Linked DNA regions of Natrinema sp. SYSU A 869. The main gene of each other region encodes a partner of the protein of the gene in region 2 in a complex. Links are inferred from orthologs where the notes say so. Each region holds a gene or a part of one and is shown on either strand. Other genes may lie near its edges.

The links. Proteins that work in one complex are often made in the same cells at the same time.
Region 1: K6I40_RS26170 (region 2) and K6I40_RS17635 share a complex: the UniProt entries of both Methanocaldococcus jannaschii proteins name them as parts of the 30S ribosomal subunit. The link is inferred for Natrinema sp. SYSU A 869 from one-to-one orthologs.
Region 3: K6I40_RS26170 (region 2) and K6I40_RS17640 share a complex: the UniProt entries of both Methanocaldococcus jannaschii proteins name them as parts of the 30S ribosomal subunit. The link is inferred for Natrinema sp. SYSU A 869 from one-to-one orthologs.

What each region holds. Positions count from the first base shown.
Region 1 is NZ_CP082249.1:1,910,261-1,913,033, forward strand. It holds K6I40_RS17635 (30S ribosomal protein S7), read right to left. Parts: upstream 1,805-2,773; coding sequence 1,196-1,804; downstream 1-1,195. Other genes in the region: K6I40_RS17630 (hypothetical protein), read left to right, coding at 1-754; K6I40_RS17640 (30S ribosomal protein S12), read right to left, coding at 1,807-2,235; K6I40_RS17645 (4-vinyl reductase), read left to right, coding at 2,613-2,773. UniProt on the Methanocaldococcus jannaschii protein: One of the primary rRNA binding proteins, it binds directly to 16S rRNA where it nucleates assembly of the head domain of the 30S subunit. Is located at the subunit interface close to the decoding center.
Region 2 is NZ_CP082249.1:3,620,287-3,625,197, forward strand. What follows is about bases 928-3,715. They hold K6I40_RS26170 (30S ribosomal protein S8e), read left to right. Parts: upstream 928-2,029; coding sequence 2,030-2,401; downstream 2,402-3,715. Other genes in these bases: K6I40_RS26165 (PQQ-binding-like beta-propeller repeat protein), read left to right, coding at 928-1,829; K6I40_RS26175 (aldo/keto reductase), read right to left, coding at 2,508-3,491. Outside these bases: more of K6I40_RS26165, read left to right, coding at 366-927; tnpA (IS200/IS605 family transposase), read left to right, coding at 3,742-4,125; K6I40_RS26185 (RNA-guided endonuclease TnpB family protein), read left to right, coding at 4,187-4,911.
Region 3 is NZ_CP082249.1:1,910,782-1,913,661, reverse strand. It holds K6I40_RS17640 (30S ribosomal protein S12), read left to right. Parts: upstream 1-1,166; coding sequence 1,167-1,595; downstream 1,596-2,880. Other genes in the region: K6I40_RS17630 (hypothetical protein), read right to left, coding at 2,648-2,880; K6I40_RS17635 (30S ribosomal protein S7), read left to right, coding at 1,598-2,206; K6I40_RS17645 (4-vinyl reductase), read right to left, coding at 136-789; K6I40_RS17650 (aldehyde dehydrogenase family protein), read left to right, coding at 1-67. UniProt on the Methanocaldococcus jannaschii protein: With S4 and S5 plays an important role in translational accuracy. Located at the interface of the 30S and 50S subunits.

The DNA of each region.
Region 1 (2,773 bases), 1.7 Mb from region 2 along the record:
CAACGACCCAGATATGCGCGAAGAACTCGAAAGTGTTAACGGTACGTACGGAACTCGAGAAGAACTTCCATTCGATACCACAGTCCACTATGATCTCTCGATGGACAGTCTCGAGGCTGTTCTCGCTAGTAAGAGTGACTTCCTTCACTATATCGGACACATAGATGCGGACGGGTTCCAGTGTTCGGACGGGAAACTGGACGCTGCAACGGTTGACACCGTCGGAGCAAAAGCATTCCTCTTAAACGCATGCCAGTCGCACGATCAGGGATTACGCCTCGTTGAGACCGGAAGTATTGGTGGTATCGTGACTCTCGGTAATGTTGTCAATAGCGGTGCAGTCAGTGTCGGAATTCAAATCGCCCGGTTATTGAATCTCGGCTTCCCACTCTATGGGGCGCTAGATGTTGTCCGACAAGAGAATATCGTTGGGCAACAGTACCATATGGTCGGTAGTGGGAGGACGACAATCGCACAATCCGAAACGAGAATGCCGAATTCATGTGTACTATCACATGAGGAAGGAGACATTGATATGGATATGAATCTGTACACGTCAGCAAATGTGAAACGAGGAAGTGTGTTTTCTCCACACATTGATTCAGTGGGATCATATTATGTGCTTCCGAGGAAGACAGGACAGATTTCAGTGACTGACTCAGAACTCACTGAATTCCTTGACGAGGCGCTATTCCCCGTTATACAGGACGGAAAAATTGAATGGAGTAAGGACCTCCTCGATGAGGGAATCTGATTGTTACGGTCCAGCAAATAAAGTGCCGTTCGTTGCTGCGACCGTTCCAGCCTGTGCCAGTAACAACAGGCTCGTGAACAGGACGCCGACCATTCGCGGGTGACTCTTCAAGTATTCTGTAATAGCCGTCATGGTACACACAGCATATCTGTTGATATACTAATAAGAGTATTCTAATATATCTTATAGAGAATTCATGGTAAATTATTGTTCATCGTTTATTAAGTTCAGGTCAAAGAGTCAAGAGCAGTACCGAACCGAGTATTTCTATCTATATCCCTAGTCATGGTAGTCTGAACTACCGTGAGTCGCCCGAGCGGACCCAATACCTATTCAGGAGGATGAATAGAGATGTGCGAAAGTCGATCATAGTCCGAGAAACATAGTAAAACGTACTAGTACGCGCGAGAAAACAGCCGAAAAACGAATCAGCGAATCGCGTTAGCGAGCTGCTGCCGCGACGCGCTCTTTCTCCTCTTTCTGGCTGACCGCGTAAGTCTGGACATCGTAGTTGGCCCCACCAATAAGCTGGTTGGCGATGGCCTCCTCAACGTCCGTAGTGGTCTTGAACGAGGCGTTGTAGACGCCTTCCGCGAGGAACTTCAGCGACTGGTCGACGCGGCGCTGCGGGGCGACGTCGACGGCCTTCGGCACCGAGATGCCACCGTACTTCAGGCGGACGGTCTCCTCTCGCGGGGCCGCGTTCTCGACGGCCGTGACGAGCACCTGAATCGGGTTGTCCTCGGTCCGCTCGTGGATGATTTCGAAGGCATCACGAACGTAATTGAGCGTCTTCTGCTTCTTACCCGTGTTCTCCTCGGTCTGCATCAGCCGATTGATGAACCGCTCGACGATAGAGATCTGGGACTTCTTGAACTGCTTGCCGGCGTGGCGACCCGCGGTGTGAGCGACGGGGGTCACCGTGATGTAGCGCTCGGTCGAGGGGTCGGCGTACTCGAGTTCGCCGAGTTCCCACGTGCCGAAGAGCTTCGCCGAAACGTCTGCGCCACCGGCCGGGGCGTCCGGGTCCGGTTGATCTTCTGCCGCCATGATTATCGCACCGGTTTTTCTGCGTTTCCGCGAACGAGTTCCTTCAGGGCGACGCCGTTGACCTTGTCGACCTTGTAGTTGACACCGGAGAGGTCACCCATCGCACGACCCTTGGCCCCACCGATCCCGGCGATGGTGACTTCGTCGTGTTCGTCGATGAACGAGATTGCGCCGTCACCGGGACAGAACGCGGTGACCTGCTTGCCGTTCTTGATCAGCTGCACTCGGACACACTTCCGAATTGCCGAGTTAGGCTGTTTGGCTTCGATGCCGACCTTTTCGAGTACGATACCGCGAGCTTGGGGTGCACCCTCGAGGGGGTCAGACTTCTCGCGAAGTCCGCGGGCGCGGCGCGCGTAGTCCGAGTCGGACCACCGCTGATTCTGGCGGTCCTTCTTGAGCTTGCGCGCGGCGTATTTGCCGTTTGCCATGGGCGTCGCTATCCGACGAAGGCACTTAAGCGACCCGTTTCGAGTCGGCGTTACGGCTCGAGAGCACTCGATGAGGGCCGACGAAGGAATCTGAGCGGGTTTCATAACCAAGTAACAGCTCTCGGGCTGTCGCGCCGATCCACCACGATAGCTACCAAACATGAGTTTTTATATGTGAGTGATCCGCTCGATGGCGAATTGCAACTGGTCATGCTTACGGATTTAATGAATTGGCGGGCAGTTATCGCAAGGGGCGGTCGACATACTCCCGTCTCTCGCTGAACGTTCTGCCCCGAGAACGATGATTCGACTCCTGCTATCAGATCGCATACGTAACTAGAAGTTATTAAATAGGAGAGTTACATTCTGTATTCGTTATGGCTACAATCGATACAGTGTTTGTTACTACATCCTGGTTCAAGCGACTCATCGGGGGTTCTGGCGAGAAGTCTCAGTCCAGCGAACAGTTGCCGACAGTAGACGATCGCATCGGGTTCGATGGATCGCTCGAGGACGCGGAAGTAATCGGTCGGAGTCC
Region 2 (4,911 bases):
TAGCGTCAACAACGAGGGGACCCGCAAACCCCGCAAGGCAGCGTCCATGCTGCAGGACGATCCCGAGGTCGACTTCACGGTCGACGGCGAAATGCAGGCCGACACCGCCGTCGTCGAGGATATTCTCCAGGGCACCTACGGCTTCTCCGAACTCGAGGAGCCCGCGAACGTGCTGGTCTTCCCGAACCTCGAGTCGGGTAACATCGGCTACAAGCTGCTCCAGCGACTCGGCGGTGCCGACGCCATCGGCCCGATGCTGGTCGGGATGGACGAGCCGGTCCACGTCCTCCAGCGGGGCGACGAGGTCAAGGACATCGTGAACCTGGCCGGCGTTGCGGTCGTCGACGCCCAACAGGAGTAAACGCGTGAGCGAGCACGCCGCCGACCGTCGCGAAGACGGATCCGAGCGCACCGTCTCCGTTGCCGACTCCGATCGCACCAGTCGCGAAACCGACGGTGCTCGAGTTACCAGACGGCGGCTGCTCTGTGCTGCGGGGACTGCCGGAACGATCGGTCTCGCCGGCTGTGCTGGACGACGGTATCGGTCGCCATCGGACTGTTCCGCCGTCGCTGCCGCTGCCGAAACCGCAGACGGGTACGTCCCGCTGCCCGCGGACGAGGACATCTCGATGTTTCGGCGCGGACTGCGCCGCTACGGCTACTATCCGGACGAGACCGTTCCGTCCGACGTTCGCGTCGACTGGTCGTTCCCCACCAACCGTATCGGACACACGGCGGCCAAGTCGACGCCCCGACCGACGCCGGACGGCGAAACGATTCTCGTCGCGAGCGATACCGGCCGGATCGACGCCGTCACACCGAGTGGCGAGCGCCGCTGGCGTATCGATACCGGTGCCTCCAGAAGCCTCGGGTTTCATGGAACGCCGGCGATCGTCGACGGCACCGCCTATATCGGCGGCTACGACGGCGATTGCTACGCCGTCGATATCGACTCCGGCGACGTGATCTGGCGAACGTCCGCGCGCGAGTTCGGCGGCGCGATCGCGATCGGCTCGAGTCCCGCCTATATCGACGGCAACCTGTACCTGCTCGCCGAGTACAGCGATCCCGCCAGCGGCACGCTCTGGGAGCTCGACGCCGCGACCGGGAATCCGACCTGGAGCGACGACCGCCTCTGGGGGATGCCCCACCCCTCGCCGGCGATCGACTGCGAGACCGGTCGGCTCGTAACCGGGTCGAACGACGGCGTCGTCTACTGCTGGGAGTTCCCCTCCCTCGAGTTCGCCTGGTCGTTTCAGGCCAGCGGCGAGGGCGGCCCCGACGGCGAACCGATGGCAGATGGCCGATTCAATCTCGGCGCACAGATCAAGGGGACGATCCCGACCTACGACGGCGCGGCGTTCGTCGGCTCCTGGGACAGCCACTTCTACCGGCTCAACCTCGCGGACGGCAGCGAGGAGTGGTCGTTCGAGACCGGAAATATCGTCATGTCGAATCCGGCGATCGATCCCCAGCAGGGGGTCATCTACATCGGGAGCGACGACCACCACGTGTACGCGCTCGATACCGAGACCGGCGACGAACTGTGGTCGGCGGACGTCGGCGGTCGCGTCATCGGATCGATAACCGCGACGGCCGAGACGATCCTCGTCGGCTCCTACGATACGCACCTGTACGCCCTCGACCGGGCGACCGGCGACCGGCGCTGGCGAGTCGAAAACCGCGGCCACGTCACCAGCGGTGCGATCCCGCAGGGCGACCGGATCTACTACGCCGAGCGCGGCATCTTCTCGAACTACTACGACGATGACGAGGAGACGGTGCTTGAGAAGCCCGGCCGCGCCTACTGTCTCGTTCCGGATGAATGAGTACGGTCTACTTCAGTCACCGCGAGCGAAGCCGGAGGCTGAGTGAGCGGGCCGACGACTGATGTGGAGGCCCCGAAGGGGCCGGAGCGGAGGGAGGGGTGCTTTTCATCGACGTTTTGCCGAGGGCGCGGCTTTGCCGCGCCCGCAGAGCAAAAGGTCGTAGCAGTGCATTCAAGTATACGCCCGGATTTTTATCGGGTATGCAAGATCAGGGACGCTCTACGCGCAAACGAACCGGTGGCCGACTGAAGAACGTTCGAAAACGACGCAAGAACGAACTCGGTCGCCTCCCGACCGAGACGGAGGTCGGCGAACAGCGATTCCGGACCGTCGACGCTCGCGGAAACGTCACGAAGACCCGAGCGCTCTCGACGGACGTCGCGAGCGTCAACAAGGGCGACGAGACGGTCTCCGCGGAGATCGAGGACGTCGTCGAGAACGACGCTAACCCGAACTACATCCGCCGGAACATCATCACGAAGGGAGCCGTCATCGAGACGAGCGAGGGGCAAGCCCGCGTCACCTCCCGTCCCGGACAGACCGGTCAGGTCAACGCCGTACTCCTCGATTAACGCGACCTGGTTTTCGGTTCACTGCGATTCGTGACAGTGTCGTTCAATAGCGGGTAGTATCCCTGTCGCTGCTGTTGCCGTCGGTAGCTCCACGCCTCGCGTCGTGTCACACGTCCCCAATATCGGGGTTCCAGACGGGCGTGATCGGATCCTCCAGTCGTTCGAGTTCCCCATCACTGAGAGTAACGTCGAGTGCGCCGGCAGTATCCTCGAGGTGGGCGATCGTCCGCGGGCCGACGATCGGTGCGTCGACGGTATCTTTGTGGAGCAACCAGGCGAGCGACACTTGTGCCGGCGTCGCATCGTGGGCGTCGGCGATATCACGGACCTGCTCGAGAACGTCCCAGTTCGCCTCGGTGAACCGTTTCTGCATGAATTCATCCGTCGCGGCACGGCCTGAGTCCGGCTCCTCGTCCCGTTCGTATTTCCCGGTCAGGAAGCCGCCGGCCAGCGGCGACCACGGAATAACCCCGATGTCTTGGTCGGCACACAGCGGCAACACGTTCGCCTCTTCGTGGCGGTCGACGAGGTTGTACTCACACTGCATCGAGACGAAGCGCTCGTAGTTGTCGACGTCGGCCGCGTGCAGTGCCTTCATCAGTTTCCAGGCCGGCATCGTGCTTGCGCCGACGTACCGTACTTTGCCCACCTCGACGAGCCGGTCGAGCGCCGAGAGCGTCTCCTTGATCGGCGTCTCGTCGTCCCAGCGGTGGATCTGATAGAGGTCGATGGAGCCGGTTCCCAGCCGATCGAGGCTGGCATCGGCCTGTTCGAGCACATGTTTACGGGAGAGGCCCTGTCCGTTCGGTCCCTCATGCATCCGACCGTATACCTTCGTCGCGACGACGAGTTCCGACCGGTCTCGGTCCGCATCGGCGAGGGCGTTTCCGAGGATTTCCTCACTCTCACCGCTCGAGTAGACGTTTGCCGTATCGAAGAAGGTGATGCCGAGCTCGAGCGCGCGATCGATCACCGCGTGGGCCTGCTCGCGGTCGTGGACCATCCAGGGCTGGTCGGTCCCGAAGTTCATACAGCCGAGGCAGAGCCGAGAGATGTCCAGTCCCGTCTCACCGAGGCGCGTGTACTCCATGCCGTCATCCTTCGTCCTGACGCGGGTTAAAGCCGCCATGGAGTCCCTCGAGCACTGATACGATGAAAACGAGTCACGGGTCCGCCGATTCCGGTCTTGGGCGGTGATACAGAGCGATAGCGCATACCTCCGTCTTTAGGCGGAGGTCAAGCAATAGGCATTGTGTTAATTCACGAGTCTCCGCTACTGCTTGATTTCCCACTCTTCACCGATGGTATTAAGACGGTATGAACTATAGTATGCAACACGGATGAAGACTACACGGCACGCGACCTACAACCTCAACTACCACATCGTGTGGTCGCCGAAGTACCGCCAGTCGGTATTCGTCAACGAGGTCGCTGACCGTGTGCGAAACATCCTCCACGAAATCGCTGACGAGAAGGGAGTAGAGATACTCGACATAACCGTCCAACCCGACCACATCCATCTGTTCGTCAGTAGCCCGCCGAAACACGCTCCCTCGCTTCTCGCTAACTGGTTCAAGGGAATTTCCTCGCGGAAATATAACCACCGCTACGCCGATAACGAGAGTGAGAAGATTCGATGGGCGCGAGGCTACTACGCAGGGACGGCGGGGAACGTCTCCAGCGAAACGGTTCAGGACTACATCCAGCGTCAACAGAACTCATGAATTCTGTTTGGCCCACGAGAAACGCGGCGTGTTTCTCGGGACGTCACGAGGAGGGTGACACATGACGGAACTCACCAAGACGCTGGAACTGAAACTAGTCGACCCGAACGCCCACAAGCAGAGGAAACTCCGTGAGACGCGGGACGCCTACCAGCAAGCCCTCGCGGATGCGTTCAACGCTGGTTGTACCACCCAGACCGAAGCGAACGACGTAGTGGTTTACTACGACTTGAGCGGGTACGCGAAGAACGCACTCAAGAAGTACGTCCCGCAACTCACGACGACCTACAACGCGGGCGAACTTCACGACGACCACCCCGTTCGCTTCACCAACGAAGGACTGCGCCTCGACCACAAGCCCGAGAACGCTATCGAGTGGTACGTCAAAATCCCCCATCACGAAGACTATCACCTCTGGATGCCAGCACAATCGAATCCCGAACAGCGAGGTTGGCTGGAAGCGTTGAACGCGGGAGACGCCAAGATGGGCGAGAGTCGCCTATTCGAGCGGGACGGGATGTGGTATCTCCACGTCACCGCCACCCGTGACGTGGAGGAACGCTCCGATGAATCCGCCGAAGAACGGACGCCTATCGGAATAGACATCGGGGAAGCGTCACTCGTCACGGTGTGTCACCGTGATGACCACGGTTCTCCGACCCGCCCCGAACTATGGGCTGACGAGGGGAAGACCGTTCGCCGGCTCCGCAAAACCCACTTCACCGCCGCGCGACGGCTTCAGGAGCGCGGAAGTGAACGTATGGTGGAGTCCTACGGTGATGACCT
Region 3 (2,880 bases), 1.7 Mb from region 2 along the record:
CATGGACACCTTGACGACGTTGAAGTGGATCTCGATCCAGCGCGAACCCCGTGAGTATCCGTACTGACCGGGCGTTGCCCTCGAGCTCCGGAATCGTTTCGAACGTCTCTGACACCGGTCACGGTGTGACTGCGATCAGATCCACTTAATGCGGTACTCACAGCGCTGATCGCCGTCCGACCGACACTGGTCGCCGACTTCCTCGACCTCGACGGGGTTGTTAGCGAACTTCTTCGCGACGCCCCTGATGAGTCCCTTATCGAATTCACACGGATAGGGATTCTCACAGACCATCACTCCCTCGTTCGGTCCCTCTTTCTGGAACTCGTAGGATCCGATTTCGCTGCCGCGGTGGTTCTGGTGATACGCCGTATCGATCGCCCGTAACGCGTTATCGACCTCGGAAAGCTCCGGCGGAAATTCGACGTGTTGAGGGACGTTTTGCCCCATATTTTGCATTCTGACGGAACCATACTCATCACGCATATCGTACAGCATGGCAAGCGGGATTTCGAGCGGGTACCACTCGTCAGACTCGATGTCCTCGAGCCCGTGTTCGGCGAGTTTACTGGTGATCTGTTTCCCTACGAACGACGAGACTGATTCGCCTGCAGCAATGTACGAAAGGGGACTCCGACCGATTACTTCCGCGTCCTCGAGCGATCCATCGAACCCGATGCGATCGTCTACTGTCGGCAACTGTTCGCTGGACTGAGACTTCTCGCCAGAACCCCCGATGAGTCGCTTGAACCAGGATGTAGTAACAAACACTGTATCGATTGTAGCCATAACGAATACAGAATGTAACTCTCCTATTTAATAACTTCTAGTTACGTATGCGATCTGATAGCAGGAGTCGAATCATCGTTCTCGGGGCAGAACGTTCAGCGAGAGACGGGAGTATGTCGACCGCCCCTTGCGATAACTGCCCGCCAATTCATTAAATCCGTAAGCATGACCAGTTGCAATTCGCCATCGAGCGGATCACTCACATATAAAAACTCATGTTTGGTAGCTATCGTGGTGGATCGGCGCGACAGCCCGAGAGCTGTTACTTGGTTATGAAACCCGCTCAGATTCCTTCGTCGGCCCTCATCGAGTGCTCTCGAGCCGTAACGCCGACTCGAAACGGGTCGCTTAAGTGCCTTCGTCGGATAGCGACGCCCATGGCAAACGGCAAATACGCCGCGCGCAAGCTCAAGAAGGACCGCCAGAATCAGCGGTGGTCCGACTCGGACTACGCGCGCCGCGCCCGCGGACTTCGCGAGAAGTCTGACCCCCTCGAGGGTGCACCCCAAGCTCGCGGTATCGTACTCGAAAAGGTCGGCATCGAAGCCAAACAGCCTAACTCGGCAATTCGGAAGTGTGTCCGAGTGCAGCTGATCAAGAACGGCAAGCAGGTCACCGCGTTCTGTCCCGGTGACGGCGCAATCTCGTTCATCGACGAACACGACGAAGTCACCATCGCCGGGATCGGTGGGGCCAAGGGTCGTGCGATGGGTGACCTCTCCGGTGTCAACTACAAGGTCGACAAGGTCAACGGCGTCGCCCTGAAGGAACTCGTTCGCGGAAACGCAGAAAAACCGGTGCGATAATCATGGCGGCAGAAGATCAACCGGACCCGGACGCCCCGGCCGGTGGCGCAGACGTTTCGGCGAAGCTCTTCGGCACGTGGGAACTCGGCGAACTCGAGTACGCCGACCCCTCGACCGAGCGCTACATCACGGTGACCCCCGTCGCTCACACCGCGGGTCGCCACGCCGGCAAGCAGTTCAAGAAGTCCCAGATCTCTATCGTCGAGCGGTTCATCAATCGGCTGATGCAGACCGAGGAGAACACGGGTAAGAAGCAGAAGACGCTCAATTACGTTCGTGATGCCTTCGAAATCATCCACGAGCGGACCGAGGACAACCCGATTCAGGTGCTCGTCACGGCCGTCGAGAACGCGGCCCCGCGAGAGGAGACCGTCCGCCTGAAGTACGGTGGCATCTCGGTGCCGAAGGCCGTCGACGTCGCCCCGCAGCGCCGCGTCGACCAGTCGCTGAAGTTCCTCGCGGAAGGCGTCTACAACGCCTCGTTCAAGACCACTACGGACGTTGAGGAGGCCATCGCCAACCAGCTTATTGGTGGGGCCAACTACGATGTCCAGACTTACGCGGTCAGCCAGAAAGAGGAGAAAGAGCGCGTCGCGGCAGCAGCTCGCTAACGCGATTCGCTGATTCGTTTTTCGGCTGTTTTCTCGCGCGTACTAGTACGTTTTACTATGTTTCTCGGACTATGATCGACTTTCGCACATCTCTATTCATCCTCCTGAATAGGTATTGGGTCCGCTCGGGCGACTCACGGTAGTTCAGACTACCATGACTAGGGATATAGATAGAAATACTCGGTTCGGTACTGCTCTTGACTCTTTGACCTGAACTTAATAAACGATGAACAATAATTTACCATGAATTCTCTATAAGATATATTAGAATACTCTTATTAGTATATCAACAGATATGCTGTGTGTACCATGACGGCTATTACAGAATACTTGAAGAGTCACCCGCGAATGGTCGGCGTCCTGTTCACGAGCCTGTTGTTACTGGCACAGGCTGGAACGGTCGCAGCAACGAACGGCACTTTATTTGCTGGACCGTAACAATCAGATTCCCTCATCGAGGAGGTCCTTACTCCATTCAATTTTTCCGTCCTGTATAACGGGGAATAGCGCCTCGTCAAGGAATTCAGTGAGTTCTGAGTCAGTCACTGAAATCTGTCCTGTCTTCCTCGGAAGCACATAATATGATCCCACTGAATCAATGTGTGGAGAAAACACACTTCCTCGTTTCACATTTGCTGACGTGTACAGATTCATATCCATATCAATGTCTCCTT